2 regions of the Marinibacterium sp. SX1 genome follow, and region 1 is predicted to be linked to the other one. Evidence: riboswitches for the same ligand, from Rfam matches in the RefSeq annotation. Region 1 holds a riboswitch; the other holds the start of a gene.
What was found. A riboswitch is a leader RNA that binds a small molecule or an ion and turns the genes downstream of it on or off. The one in region 1 is predicted to bind cobalamin.
Positions count from the first base shown of each region.

Region 1 (7,611 bases):
CCGGTGAAGACGCGGATCGTCAGTTCCTGCTCGTCCGGGCGCAGGGTGGCCCAGCTTTGCACGTCGTTGGACAGCGGCACCTTCTCGGGCAGCCAGAAATTGACGGTCAGGCGGTTCCAGACCTCGAGGTCCTTGTCGTCCTGGAGCCGGTTCCAGTTGATCGCGCGCGGAACGGCGCGGGGCGCGGTGTCTTTCATCGGTCGGGTCCTGTCATGCCGCGCGGTGGGCGGCTTCGATGTTGTTGCCGTCGGGGTCGAGAACATAGGCGGCGTAATAGCCGGGATCGCGTTCTCCGGGGCGGCCGTTGTCCGTTCCGCCGGCGGTGAGGGCCGCGGCGTGGAAGGCATCGACCGCCGCCGCCGACGGGGCGGTGAAGCAAAGGTGGATCGGGCTGCGCGCCGGGGCGTGGCCGTCGCGCCAGAACTCCGGCGCATCCGGCCCGACGTAGAGGAAACGTTCGCCCTCGCCGGCCACGATGAAGGCGCCGTCGGGGTGGCGCTGGACGATGCTCAGGCCAAGCGGGGCCAGCGCGGCCTCGTAGAAGGCCAGCGCCCGCGCCGCGTCGGCGGTGATGAAGCCCAGATGGTCGAACATGGCCGTCTCCGGTTGAATGGGGCAATCGTCACGGTCGGTTGGAGGGGCGGCGGGGTAAACCCCGCCCTACACTGGCCCCGTAGGGCGGGGTTTACCCCGCCACGTGGTTCACAATGTGCAGGAGACACAACCCTGCACTTCGGTGCCTTCCAGCGCCGTCTGGCGCAGTCGCACGTAGTATATCGTCTTGATCCCCGATTTCCACGCATGGATCTGGGCGCGGTTGATGTCCCGCGTCGTCGCCTCGGCCGGGAAGAACAGCGTCAGCGACAGGCCCTGGTCCACGTGTTCCGTCGCCGCCGCATAGGTGTCGATGATCGCCTCGGGGCCGATCTCGTAGGCGTCGCGGTAGTACTCGAGGTTGTCGTTGTTCATGAAGGGCGCGGGGTAATAGACCCGGCCGATCTTGCCTTCCTTGCGGATCTCGACCTTGGACACGATCGGGTGGATCGACGAGGTCGAGTTGTTGATATAGCTGATCGACCCGGTCGGCGGCACCGCCTGAAGGTTCCGGTTGTAAAGCCCGTCCTTCATCACCGCCGCGCGCAGGGCCGCCCAGTCGTCGCGCGTGGGTAGGATGATGCCGAAGCGTTCGAAAAGCGCCTTCACCGTCTCGGTCTCGGGCAGCCAGTCGCGGGTCGTGTACTTGTCGAAGAACGTCCCGTCGGCATAGGCCGAATCCGCGAACCCCTTGAACGTCTGCCCCTTTTCACGCGCCAGGGCGTTCGAGGCCCGGATCGCGTGATAGGCCACGGCGGCGAAATAGACGCCGGTGAACTCGATCCCCTCGGGCGATCCGTAATGGATATGTTCCCGCGCCAGGAACCCGTGCAGGTTCATCTGGCCCAGCCCCACCGCATGCGCCTCGTCATTGCCGCGCCGCACCGAGGGCACGCTGTCGATGGCCGACATCTCGGACACGGCGGTCAGTGCGCGCAGGGCGGTCTCCACGGTCGCACCGAAATCCGGCCCGTCCATCGTCGCCGCGATGTTCAGCGAGCCCAGGTTGCACGAGATGTCCGTGCCCAGATGGCTGTAGCTGAGATCCTCGTCGAACTCGGACGCCTCGTTCACCTGCAGGATCTCGGAACACAGGTTCGACATGGCAATCCGCCCCGCGATCGGGTTGGCGCGGTTCACCGTGTCTTCGAACATGATGTAGGGATAGCCGCTTTCGAACTGGATCTCGGCCAGCGTCTGGAAGAACGCCCGCGCGTTGATCTTCTTCTTGCGGATCCGCTTGTCGTCGACCATCTCGTCGTATTTCTCGGTCACCGCGATGTCCGAGAACGGCACGCCATAGACCTTTTCCACGTCATGCGGCGAGAACAGGTACATGTCCTCGTTTTTCTTGGCGAGCTCAAAGGTCACATCCGGGATCACCACGCCGAGGCTCAGCGTCTTGATGCGGATCTTCTCGTCGGCATTCTCGCGCTTGGTGTCGAGGAACCGCAGGATGTCCGGGTGGTGGGCGTTCAGGTACACCGCCCCGGCGCCCTGACGCGCACCCAGCTGGTTGGCATAGGAAAAGCTGTCTTCGAGCAGTTTCATCACCGGGATCACGCCCGAGGATTGGTTCTCGATCCCCTTGATGGGGGCGCCGTGCTCGCGGATGTTGGTCAGCATCAGGGCCACGCCGCCGCCGCGTTTGCTGAGCTGCAGGGCCGAGTTGATGCCCCGCCCGATGCTCTCCATGTTGTCTTCCAGCCGCAGCAGGAAACACGAGATCAGCTCGCCGCGCGAGGCCTTGCCGGCGTTCAGGAAGGTCGGCGTGGCGGGCTGGAAGCGGCCGGAGATGATCTCTTCCATGTAGGCCATCGCCTGCGCCTCGTCGCCGCGCGCCAGTGCGAGCGAGACCATGACGACACGGTCTTCATAGCGTTCGAGATAGCGCTGCCCGTCGCGGGTCTTGAGCGTGTAGGAGGTGTAATACTTGAACGCGCCGAGGAAGGTCGGGAAGCGGAACTTGCGGGCATAGGCCGCGTCCCAGATCTTGCGCTGGAAGTTGCGCGAGTACTGGTCAAGGACCTCGGCCTCGTAATAGCCCTCTTCGACCAGGTAACCGAGCTTTTCGTCCAGCGAATGGAAGAACACGGTGTTCTGGTTCACGTGCTGCAGGAAATACTGCCGCGCGGCCATGCGGTCGGCGTCGAACCGGATGCGCCCCTCGTCGTCGTAGAGGTTCAGCATGGCGTTGAGCGCGTGGTAGTCGAGCCCCGACGCCGATGCGTCGTCCTTCAGGCCGTGGTCAAGCATTGCGTCCTCCAGAACGTCTGCAATCCCGCACGCAGGCGGGTGATGTCGGTGTCGGTACCGGCCAGCTCGAACCGGTACAGCATGGGCACGTCGCACTTGCGGGCAATGACCTCGCCCGCAAGCCCGTAGGTGGCGCCGAAATTGCGGTTGCCGCCGGCGATGACCCCGCGCAGCAGGCGGCGGCGGGCCGGATCGTTGAGGAACTGGATCACCTGTTTCGCCACCGCGCCGCGGCCCTGGCCGTCGGCATAGGTGGGCGTGATCAGCACAAAGGGGTCGGCAGGGGCGGGCATCGGGTCGCCCTCGTCCAGGGGGATCCGGTCGGCCGGCAGGCCAAGCGCCTGCACGAACCGCGCCGTGTTCCCCGACCGCGAGGAATAATAGACCAGCCCGCCCAAGGGATCAGGCCAGCCGGCCGATCAGGTCGGGGCGGAACCCGGCCCAGTGGTCTTCGCCGGCGATCACGACGGGCGCCTGGCGATAGCCCAGCTCGGTCACGCGGGTCATCGCGGCATCGTCCTGGGTCAGGTCGATGACCTCGAAATCGAGGCCCCGTGCTTCGAGCGCGCGCGTGGTGGCCGTGCACTGAACGCAGGCCGGTTTCGAATAGACGGTGATGGTCATCCCATGTCCCTTCTGGGCCGGCTCGGGGCACGGGGGACACGCAAGGCAACGGCAAGCCCGGGGCCGGCCGTCCTGTCACGCATCCCGCGGCCCTCCGCCGACGGTCGTCGTTGTCCTCGCCCTGGCAGGTTTCCTGACTTGCGGCTCGGCGCTCGGCTGGCCTTCCCGGGGGGTGCCGGTGGCATGTCAGCGTCGCTTGCCGCTTACAGTTGCGGGGGCAGTACCGGCTTGGGCTGTCCGGACCTGATCCATCGGGCCGCACCGGTTTCCCTCTTAGCCCGAGACGTGAATCACGGGCACCAAAGCAACTCTATATTGGGGTTTGCGGGGTGGGGATGTCAATATGTAGTTGTCGGTGAATGGGCCGTCCCGTGGCCCTATCGCCTGATCTGCGGCAATGGTGCTCACGCCGCCGATGCAAGGCATGGCCCGGCCCGGGGCCGTGTCCGGCCGGGCCGGCAGGCTGCCCGAATGCGCGAAGCAGGCGCGGGATGCAACCCTTTCCGGCCGCGTGGAACCGGCGAAAGCCATGGCGCGCGGAATGACCGCGGGGAAAGCCGGCGGAACGGGCATCGGGGGGAATTGACCCGGTTTTGCCGGACCAGTAAGAGATACGTTATAACATATCATCACAGGCCCGCGAGGTGTCCCCGTGGTTGCCGGTTCCAGGGCCGGCCCATCCGGCGCCAGCCCCGCCAATCCCCTTGCCCCGTTCCCCGGGGCCGTCGAAAAGGACACGCCCCATGATCCGATCGCTCCTGGCCACAAGCGCCGCCCTTGCCCTGCTGGCCGGCCCGCTGACCGCCCAGCCCGACGACACGCTCGACGTGGTCGCCCAGTTCGAGATCCAGTCGCCCGAACCCTCGACCAGCGGTTACATCTTCACCCGCATGGGCATCGCCGAAACCCTGGTGAACGCCGATTCCCAGGGCAACCTGACCCCCGGCCTGGCCACCGGCTGGCAGGTGTCAGCAGACGGGCTGACCTGGTCCTTCACATTGCGCGACGGGGTTGTCTTTCACGACGGCACGCCGATGACCGCCGACACCGTGCTGAACGCGCTGGAGATCGCCCGCGCCAAGCCCGGCCCGCTGAACGACCTGCCGATCACCGGCATCGCGGCGGGCGACGGCACGATCGACGTCACCCTGTCCGAACCGCTGGCCGCCTTCCCGGCCTACCTGGCCTATTTCCGCTACCAGATCCTGGCGCCGGACTCCTACGGCCCAGATGGCGCGGGCGTGGCGGTGATCGGCACCGGGCCCTATCGGATCACCGCGATGGAGCCGCCGCTCAGCCTGGATGCCACGGCATTCGACGGCTATTGGGGCGCCGCGCCGCATATCGCCGACGTGACCTATTCGGGGGTCAGCCGGGTCGAGACCCGCGCGTTGATGGCGGAATCGGGCGAGGCAGAGTTCGTCTTCGGCCTCGACCCGGCCAGCGTCACGCGGCTGGGCCGGCTGGACGATGTCGAGGTGCTGTCGGTTGCCATCCCCCGCACGCTGCTGATCAAGGTGAATGCCGGCCATCCCTTCCTGTCCGAGCCCGAGGCCCGCAAGGCGCTGAGCCTGGCCATCGACCGGGCCGGGATTGCCCGGGCCGTGCTGCGCTATCCCGAAGGGGCCGACCAGCTGTTCCCGCCGTCCATCGCCGGCTGGCACAACGATGAGATGGCGCCGCTGGCCTTCGACCCCGAAGCGGCCCGCGCCCTGCTGGCCGACCTGGGCTGGACCCCGGGCGCCGACGGAATCCTGACCCGCGATGGCCAGCCCTTTGCCCTGACCCTGACCACCTATCCCGACCGGCCCGAGCTGCCGCTGGTTTCGGCCGTGCTGGAACAGCAGTTCCGCGACATCGGCGTGGCACTGACGATCAACACGACCAATTCCTCGGAAATCCCGGCCGGCCACCAGGACGGCTCGCTGGACCTGGGCCTGATCGCGCGGAATTTCTCGCTGATCCCCGATCCGATCGGCACGGTGCTGGGCGATTACGTCGGCAATGGCGACTGGGGAGCGATGAACTGGCAGAACGAGGATTTCACCACGCTGGTCGGCGCCATCGCCCGCGGAGACGGGGGCGACGCCGACAAGGCCGCGGCGGCCGCCATCCTGCAGGCCGACCTGCCGATCATTCCCATCGCCTGGTACCAGCAGACGCTGGCCGTGACCGACCGCATCGACGGCGCAACCATCGACCCGTTCGAACGCAGCTTTGGCCTGCAGGACATCCGGTGGGCGGAATGAACACCCTTGTGTCGCGCCTGGTGCAGGCGCTGATGGTCGCGGTCCTGATCGGCACCGCCACCTTTGTCATGATGCGCAGCCTGCCCGGAGATGCCGCCTGGCGCATCGCCGCCGGGCGGTATGGCTATGATCATGTCGATGCCGCCTCGGCCGATGCCGTGCGCACAGAGCTGGGGCTGGACGGCCCGGCGCTGCCTGCGCTGCTCAGCTGGCTGGGTGACCTGGCCCGGCTGGATTTCGGCACCTCGCTGGTCACTGGCCAGCCGGTGATGGGAGAGATCGCGCACCAGCTGGGCGCCTCGGCGGCGCTGGCCCTCGTGGCGGTCCTGCTGTCGCTGCTGATCGGTCCGCCCCTGGGCATCCTGGCCGGCCTGCGGCCCGGCGGGGTGCTGGACCGGGCGCTGCTGGTCACTTCGACCGGGCTGAAGGCCATACCGCTTTTCCTGATGGCCCTGGTGCTGATCGTCATCGTTGCCGTGCAGCTGCGCTGGCTGCCCGCCGCCGGCCATGGCGAGGCCCGCCATTTCATCCTGCCGTCGCTGACGCTGGCCCTTGGGCTGGCGGCCGTCAACGCGCGGATCACCCGCGATGCCATGGCCCGGATCGCCGGCATGCCGTTCTGGCGGTTCTCGCAATGGAAGGGTCTGACCGAGCGCCAGACCCTGATGCGCCACGGGCTGCGCAACGTGTCGGTGCCGCTGATCACCTATCTCGGCCTGCAATTCGTCACGCTGGTCGAAGGCGTCATCGTCATCGAATCCGTCTTCGGCTGGCCCGGGATCGGCCATGCGCTGGTCCATGCGATCTTTTCGCGCGATGTGCCGATGGTGCAGGGCACGGCGCTGGTGCTGGGGCTGGGTTTTGTGCTGGTCAACGCGGTCATCGACCTGGCCGTGCGGCGCCTTGATCCGAGGGCGGCAGCATGAGCGCGCTGGATCTTGCGCCGACCCGCGCGCCCGGCCTGCCGGTCACTCGCCTGATCGGGGCGGGGCTGGTGCTGCTGGTCGCGGCCTTTGCCCTGCTGGGGCCGCTGCTCATCCCCGGCGATCCGTTCCGGCAATCGCTGCTCGACGCGCTGTCGGGTCCCGGGGCTGGGGCGCCGCTGGGTCATGACCACCTGGGCCGCTCGGTCTTTCACCGCCTGGCCCATGCCCTGCGCCTGTCGCCTCTGATCGCCCTGGCCGCCGTCCTGACCGCCGGCGCTGCCGGGCTGGTGCTGGGCACGCTGGCCGCCGCGAGGGGCGGCTGGACCGATCGCATCCTGTCGACGCTGGCCGATGCCCTGCTGGCGCTGCCGGGCCTGCTGCTGGTACTGATCGTGCTGGCCATGGTGCCGGGCACGGCGCTTGGCTTCTGGGCCGGGCTGTCGCTGGTGCTCTGGGTCGAGTTCTTCCGCCTGACCCGCGCGGCCACCCGCGAAACGCTGGCTTCGCCGGCGGTGCAGGCCTCGCGCCTGCTGGGCTTTCGCGCGGCCTATATATTTCGCGTCCATGTCTGGCCGGAGATCGCGCCGATGATGCTGACTGCCGCGGCCTTTGGCACGGCCACGGCGATCATGGCCATTGCCGCGCTGGGGTTTGTCCATGTTGGCATGCGCGCGCCGACGCCCGAACTGGGCCTGATGATGGTCGAGCTGCTGCCCTATTGGCGCGAGGCCCCGCTGGCCCTGCTGTCGCCCGTCATCGCCACATTTGCCCTTCTGCTGGGCCTCACCCTTCTGGCCGGGAGCCGCGAGACATGAGCCTTTTGAAAGCCGAGGACATTTCCGTCCGCGACGGGGCCCACACGCTGCTGTCGCCGCTGTCGCTGCATCTGGATCCCGGCGAGCCGCTGGTGATCCTGGGCGAAACCGGTTCGGGCAAGAGCCTGATGGCGCAGGCGATCATGG
Region 1 covers NZ_CP177148.1:86,664-94,274, forward strand. The annotation lists gene nrdF (class 1b ribonucleoside-diphosphate reductase subunit beta) at 1-197, opposite strand, end outside; gene ACK3BB_RS24825 (VOC family protein) at 211-594, opposite strand; gene nrdE (class 1b ribonucleoside-diphosphate reductase subunit alpha) at 703-2,850, opposite strand; gene nrdI (class Ib ribonucleoside-diphosphate reductase assembly flavoprotein NrdI) at 2,832-3,248, opposite strand; gene nrdH (glutaredoxin-like protein NrdH) at 3,253-3,474, opposite strand; cobalamin riboswitch at 3,581-3,793, opposite strand; gene ACK3BB_RS24845 (ABC transporter substrate-binding protein) at 4,218-5,723, shown strand; gene ACK3BB_RS24850 (ABC transporter permease) at 5,720-6,649, shown strand; gene ACK3BB_RS24855 (ABC transporter permease) at 6,646-7,464, shown strand; gene ACK3BB_RS24860 (ATP-binding cassette domain-containing protein) at 7,461-7,611, shown strand, end outside.

Region 2 (7,611 bases), on a different replicon from region 1:
CTTGCCGGCGGACTGGCGCTGGCCTTCCTTCTCGGCTTCCATGTAGGGCAGCAGCACGGCCACGGCCTGTTTCATCACGCGGGCCGACTTGACCACCTGGGGCAGGAACATCTTGCCTGCGCCAAAGAGGTCTCCGACCACGTTCATGCCGGCCATCAGCGGGCCTTCGATCACGTCGAGCGGCTTTTCGGCGGCGACGCGGGCGGCCTCGGTGTCTTCCTCGACGAATTCGGTGATGCCGTTGACCAGCGCATGCTCCAGCCGCTTTTCGACCGGCCAGTCGCGCCAGGCCAGGTCGCGGACCTTTTCCTTGCGGCCCTCGCCCCGGAAGCGTTCGGCAATGTCCAGCAGCCGTTCGGTGGCCGTGCCGCCCGCCTTGGGCTGGCGGTTCAGGACGACGTCTTCGCAGGCCTCGCGCAGGTCGGCATCGATCTGGTCATAGACGGCCAGTTGCCCGGCGTTGACGATGCCCATGTCCATGCCCGCCGAAATGGCGTGATACAGGAACACCGCGTGCATCGCCTCGCGCACCGGTTCGTTGCCCCGGAACGAGAACGACAGGTTCGAAACCCCGCCCGAGATGTGGCAATGCGGCAGGTTCGCCCGGATCCAGCGGGTGGCCTCGATGAAATCGACGCCGTAATTGTCGTGTTCCTCGATCCCCGTGGCCACGGCAAAGATGTTGGGGTCAAAGATGATGTCCTCGGGCGGAAAGCCCACCTCTTCGGTGAGGATCCTGTAGGCCCGGGCACAGATTTCCGTCTTGCGGGCAAAGGTGTCGGCCTGGCCGTCCTCGTCGAAGGCCATGACCACAACCGCCGCGCCATAGGCCAGGCAGAGGCCGGCGTGATGGCGAAACGCCTCTTCGCCTTCCTTCAGCGAGATCGAGTTGACCACCGGCTTGCCCTGCACGCATTGCAGCCCGGCCTCGATGACCTCCCACTTGGAACTGTCGATCATGATCGGCACGCGGGCGATGTCGGGCTCGGCGGCGACGAGGTTGAGGAAATCGATCATCGCCTGTTTGGAATCGATCAGGCCCTCATCCATGTTGATGTCGATGATCTGGGCGCCGTTGGCCACCTGGTCGCGGGCCACGTCCAGGGCGGTGGCATAGTCGCGGTTGGTGATCAGCTTGCGGAACTTGGCGGATCCGGTGACGTTCGTGCGCTCGCCGACGTTGACGAAGGGAATGTCGCTGGTCAGGACAAAGGGTTCCAGGCCGGACAGGCGGAGCAGATGATCGCTCATGCGAGGGTCTCCCGTTTGATCTGGCGCGGGGCGTGCGGGGCAACGGCCTCGGCAATGGCGCGGATATGGTCGGGCGTGGTGCCGCAGCAGCCGCCGACCACGTTGACCAGCTTTTCCCGGGCGAAGATTTCCACCTGCTTGGCAGTGTCCTCGGGGCCTTCGTCATAGGCGCCGAAGGCATTGGGCAGGCCGGCATTGGGATAGGCGCAGATCAGGCTGTCGGCGACCCCGGCGAGTTCGGACAGGTGCGGGCGCATGGCCGAGGCGCCCAGCGCGCAGTTCAACCCGACGGTCAGCGGCCGGGCATGGCGCACCGAGTGCCAGAAGGCGGTCGGCGTCTGGCCCGACAGCGTGCGGCCCGACGCATCGGTGATCGTGCCGGAAATCATCACCGGCAGGCGCGTGCCATGTTCGGCAAAGGCCTCGAAACAGGCAAAGACGGCGGCCTTGGCGTTGAGCGTGTCAAAGATCGTTTCGATCAGGATCAGGTCGGCCCCGCCTTCGATCAGCCCGCGGATCTGCTGGCCATAGGCCAGGCGCAGGTCGTCGAAGGTCACGGCGCGATAGCCCGGGTCGTTCACGTCGGGGCTGATCGAGGCCGTCCGGTTGGTCGGCCCCACGGCTCCGGCCACCCAGCGGGGCTTGCCGTCTTCGGCCGTGGCCCGGTCCAGCGCCTTGCGGGCGATGCGGGCGCCGGCGACGTTCAGGTCATGCACCGCGTCTTCCATGCCGTAATCGGCCTGGGCGATGGTGGTCGAGGAAAAGGTGTTGGTTTCGACGATGTCCGCCCCGGCCATGACGAAATCATAGTGGATCTGTTCGATCACCTCGGGCTGGGTCAGCGACAGCAGGTCGTTGTTGCCTTTCTGGGGATGGTCGGAATGGTGCGGACAGGGCTTGTTGCCATGGCCGTGGAAATCGTCTTCGCCCAGGCCCAGCGTCTGGATCTGCGTGCCCATGGCGCCGTCGAGGATCAGGATGCGATCCTGGGCCGCGCGGGTGAGATCGGCAAAAGCCGGTGAGGCGGGAAGCGTGAAGGCATGCATGGATGGGGCTCGCGAGTTTGATCGCGCCCTCTTTACCGCGCGTGGGGAACTGAGGGCAAATTCATAATGGGAAAGAAGAATATGAGCCTCAGTCATGAAGATGCCCCGCATTTCGATGGATCGCCCAATGCGCTTGCAGGGCATGGCCGGGCGGCGCGGGACAGGGGCCGGACCGCGCCACACGGCCGGATTTGCCGATTGACAGCTGCGCGGGTTTCCTGCCAAGCGTGACGGCGACCGGTTCCGGGGCCTTTCGGGGGCCCGGAGGAAAGAGGGAATGCAGTGCGGCGCCAGGGGCCTTTGCCCGGACGCGCCAAGTCTGCAACTGCCCCCGCAACTGTAAGCGGCGAGCGCGGCTGACATGCCACTGGAGCAATCCGGGAAGGCCAGACCGGCGCCACGACCCGCAAGTCAGGAGACCTGCCGGACAAGCGCCTTTGGGAAAAGGCGTTCCCACCGGACGCCGGGGTGCGCGTCTGGCCTGTGGCGGCGCATGGCTTGCGCGCCGCTCAACGGGTCTGCCGCCCTTGTCGTCCTGACAGCAATTGCGCCGGGTGTGGCGCAAGTCGACAAGGATGAAGACCACATGAGACAGACCCTGCTGACCGCGGTGGCCGCCTCTGCCCTGGCCGCGATGGTGCCGTTTCTGGCCCCCGGCGCCGCCCGGGCCCATTTCCTGCTGGAATACACGACCGACACGATGATCGACCGGCCCGGCGATGTGCCGGTCAAGCTGATCTTCTGGCATCCGATGACCGTCGGCCATGTCATGGACCTGGCGATGCCCGAAGAATTCTACATGATCCACAACGGCGAAAAGACCGACCTCAAGGGCTCGCTGGAGCCGGTCGACTTCACGGGCGGCGAGAACACCGGGGCGGCCTTCAGGGGCGTGGTGCCGGTCAAACGCTCGGGCGATTACGTCCTGGTGACGGTGCCGGTGCCCTATTACGAGGAATCCGAGGATATCTATATCCAGCAGCTGACCAAGGCCTTCCTCAACCGCAACGAGCTGCCGACCGACTGGATGGAGCCCGTGGGCCTGCCGACCGAGATCGTGCCGCTGAACAAGCCCTACAACGTGCTGGCCGGGTCGACCTTCACGGGCCGGGTCCTGGCCGATGGCGCGCCGGTCGCCGGCGCCGAGATCGAGATCGAATACATGGCCGCCGAACCCGACATGGAGAGCGCCTCCGCCTCCGCGCCCGTCGTTGCCCCGCCGCCGGGTGGCGCGGTGGTCGCGGTGTCGGATGCCAACGGCTATTTCACCTTCGGCATCCCGAAAGCCGGATACTGGGGCTTTGCCGCCCTGGGCACGGGCCCCGCGACCGAGCACGACGGCAAGGAGCTGAGCCAGGACGCGGTGATCTGGATCCGCGCCTGGGACCTGGAGTAACCGGCCATGCACATCGTCGATGGCGCCCTGTCCAACCCCGTTGTCATCGGTGGCGCGATTGCCGCCGTGGGCGGGGTGGCCATGGGCCTGCGGTCGCTGACACTCGAACGCATCCCGGCCACGGGCATGCTGTCGGCCAGTTTCTTCGTGGCCTCGCTGATCCACGTGCCGATCGGGCCATCGTCGGTGCACCTGATCCTCAACGGCCTGGCCGGGCTGGTGCTGGGCTGGGCGGCCTTTCCCGCCCTCTTTGTCGGCCTGTTGCTGCAGACCGTGTTCTTCGGCTTTGGCGGGCTGACCGTGCTGGGCGTCAACACCGTCAACATCGCCCTGCCCGCGGTGCTGGTCGGGCTGGTGCTGGGCCGGCTGGTCGCCCGGGGCAGCCCGCTGTCCGGAGCGATCTGGGGCGGCATCGGCGGGGCGCTGGCCATTGCCGGCACCACGGCCATGGTCGCCCTGTCGCTGGCCCTGTCGGGCGATGAATTCCTGCCCGCCGCCCGGCTGGTCTTTTTGGCCCACCTGCCCGTCATGGTCATCGAAGGCCTGCTGACCGGCTGCGCCGTGCTGCTGGCGCGCAAGGTCAAGCCCGAGCTGTTCACCACGTTCAACGGAGCCGCCGCCCGATGACCCGCCTGCCCCGCCTGCTGATCCCCATGACCCTCGTGGCGCTCTGTGCCGTGCCGCTGCCGGCGCTGGCGCACAAGGTCATTGCCGCGGTCTTTCCCTCGGGCACGGCTATCGAAGGCGAGATCGGCTTCTCCAACGGCGTGATGGCCGCCGGCGAAGAGGTCGTGGTGACCGGGCCGGACGGGGCCGAGCTGGGCCGGGTGATCACCGATGACGACGGGTTCTTCCTGTTCGAACCGGCCCTGCCCGTGGCCCATACCTTTCGGGCCGACCTGGGCGCGGGCCACGTGGCCGACGTGACCATGCCCGCCGACGAGGTCGCGGCGATCCTGGGCAAGGCCCCGGCCGCTGCCGCATCGACCCCGGCGGCCTCCGCCGACACCCCCGCCACAGGCGCACCCGTCGCTCCGGCCGGCACCCCCGCCGTGGTCACGCTGAGCGATGCGGACCGGGCGGCCATCGCCGCCGCCGTGCGCGACGAGATCCGCCCCCTGCGCCGCGAGATCGCGGCCTATCGCGAACACAACGACCTGCAATCCATCCTGGGCGGCATCGGCTATATCCTGGGCATCTTCGGCCTGGGCTTCTATGTCGCCGCGCGGCGCCGGCTGGGGGGCTGAGATGGCCCATGTGCTGACCCGGCCCGAAACCACCCTGCGGGCGGGCACCACCGGGCCGGACCGCGGCCCGCTCGACCGGATCGACCCGCGCCTGCGGATCTGCGCGGCCCTGGGCTTTGGCATCGTGACCGTCGGCCTGTCGACCCTGCCCGCCCTGGCCGCCGCCCTTGGCCTGGCCCTGGTGCTGCTGCGCCTGTCGCACCTGCCCCCGCGCCGCACGCTTCGGCGCATGGCGATGATGGACGGGTTCATCCTGTTCATGCTCGCGCTGCTGCCCTTCACCGTGCCGGGCGAGCCGATGTTCACGGTGTTCGGCCTGACCGCCTCGTGGCAGGGCCTGCTGCGCGCGGTCGAGATCGGGCTGACGGCCAATGCCGTGATCCTGGCGCTGATGTCGCTGGTCGGCGCGATGGAACCGGTCACGCTGGGCCATGCGCTGCACCGGCTGCGCTGCCCCGAAACGCTGGTGCACCTGCTGATGTTCACCATCCGCTACATCGAGGTCCTGCGCGAGGAATACCTGCGCCTGCGCGCGGCGATGAAGGTGCGCGGGTTCCGGCCCGGAACCAACTGGCATACCTACCGCAGCTTCGGCTACCTTGTGGGCATGATGCTGGTGCGCGCGATCGAACGGTCGGAACGGATATTGGACGCGATGAAATGCCGGGGCTTTGCCGGGCGCATCGTGCTGTTGCAGGACTTCTCGCTGTCGCGCCGCGACCATGTCTTTGCCGCGCTCTGCGCGGGGGCGGCGCTGGCGCTGGTCGGGCTGGATGCGGGTATCGGTTCGGGTGTTGGTTCGGGCGTCACATGGCGCTGATCGAGCTCGACGACCTGCATTTCGCCTATCCCGGCCAGGCGCCGGTGCTCAACGGCGCGTCGCTGCGGCTGGAGGCCGGGCAGCGGCTGTCGGTGCACGGGCCCAACGGGGCGGGCAAGTCGACCCTCTTCCGCATCATCCTGGGCCTGCAGAAACCCGATGCCGGCCGGGTGACAGTGATGGGCCGCGACCGGCGGGCCGAGGCCGATTTCCACGAGGTCCGCCGGCGGGTCGGGCTGGTGTTCCAGGATCCCGACGATCAGCTGTTCTGCCCGACGGTGGCCGAAGACGTGGCCTTCGGGCCGCTCAACCTGGGCCGCACGCGCGACGAGGCGCTGGCCATCGTCGACCGGACCCTGGCCGATCTGGGCCTGATGCACCTGCGCGACCGCATCACCCACAAGCTGTCGGGCGGGGAAAAGCGGCTGGTCACGCTGGCCACGGTTCTGGCGATGGACCCCGAGGTGCTGTTGCTGGACGAGCCGACCAACGCGCTGGACACGGCCAACGAGGCCCGCCTGCGCGAGATCCTGGCCGCGCTGCCCCAGGCCATCCTGCTGGTCAGCCACAACCCCGATTTCCGCGCCGCGATCGCGCCCGACACGCTGCACCTCGCCGAGGGCCGGCTGGTCCCGGGCTGAGCTGTTCCGCCGGCGCCAACCATCGGCGGAGCACCCATCACCCGCCCCGGTGCGCCCGGTGCCCATAACCGAAGAAACAAGTTGCCCCGCCCAGGGTGCCGGTTGGTCCCGATGCGACAGGGCCGGCATCCAGGGTCCACCAGGTGCGTGTCGCGCGCCTGTCGCCCGCCACGCGATTGCCCGGTCCCAGCCTCCCGGGCAGCAGGTGCCCACCACGCGCAACCTGCGGTCCATAGCCCATCGCGGGTTTCCGGTTGCCGACATCCGTTGCCAGCCAAGCCGTTGCCGTTGGAGGCTGCCCGACCGGTTCACGCAGTTGCCGTTCGCCGCAGACCGCAGCCCTCAACACGTTGCCTGAAGCCCGTAGCCCGTGGCTCGTAGCCCGCAGCCCGTAGCCCGTAGCCCGTAGCCCGTAGCCCGTAGCCCGTCAGGCGTGTTCCATCGCCGGTTCGAACACAAGATCGGCATAGCCATCACCGGCCGCGGCTTCGCAGGCCTCGCGGTACTTGTGGAACCCGCCGACATACATCGTCAGCCCCTCGGGTTTGCCCTTGACGTTGGACCCGACCCACCAGGTCTTGGCCTTGCGCACCAGCGAATGCTCGGCCAGCGCGCGCACCTCGTCCATCCAGCGCTCTTCGGCTGCCGGGGTGACCTCGGCCGTGGCCTGGCCGGTGGCCTGCATGTGGCCGATCAGCCCGGCGATCCAGTCGACATCGTTCTCGGCAATGGTGATCAGGTTGGCCAGCGCCGCCGGCCCGTTCGGCCCGCTGGTCGCGAACATGTTGGGAAAGCCCTCGACCATCATGCCCAGGTACGAACTGGGCCCGCCCTGCCACTTGTCGCGCAACCGGCGCCCGCCGCGCCCGCGCACGTCGAAGGCCAGCAGCGCACCGGTCAGCGCGTCATAGCCCGTGGCCAGGATCAGCATGTCGAGCTCGACCTCGCCGGCCTCGGTGCGCACGCCCTTTTCGGTGATCTCGACGATCGGATCGGCCAGGCAATCCTTCAGGTGCACGCCGGGCAGGTTGTAGGTTTCGTAATACTCGGTATCCAGGCAGACCCGCCGGGCAAAGATCGGATAGCCCCGGGGCTTGAGCGCCTCGGCGGTGGCCGGATCGTCGACCACGGCGGCAATCTTGTCGCGCACGAAATCGGCCACCTGGTCATTGGCCTCGGGGTTCGACAGCAGGTCCGAGAAACAGGCCAG
Region 2 covers NZ_CP177144.1:2,600,909-2,608,519, reverse strand. The annotation lists gene metH (methionine synthase) at 1-1,251, opposite strand, end outside; gene ACK3BB_RS11680 (homocysteine S-methyltransferase family protein) at 1,248-2,297, opposite strand; cobalamin riboswitch at 2,519-2,739, shown strand; gene ACK3BB_RS11675 (DUF4198 domain-containing protein) at 2,884-3,693, shown strand; gene cbiM (cobalt transporter CbiM) at 3,700-4,320, shown strand; gene ACK3BB_RS11665 (cobalt ABC transporter permease) at 4,317-4,940, shown strand; gene cbiQ (cobalt ECF transporter T component CbiQ) at 4,942-5,760, shown strand; gene ACK3BB_RS11655 (energy-coupling factor ABC transporter ATP-binding protein) at 5,751-6,401, shown strand; gene ACK3BB_RS11650 (flavin-containing monooxygenase) at 6,829-7,611, opposite strand, start outside.
Region 2: it holds a riboswitch for cobalamin, as region 1 does, so the genes downstream of both, ACK3BB_RS11675 (DUF4198 domain-containing protein) here and nrdH (glutaredoxin-like protein NrdH) in region 1, are expected to answer to the same signal.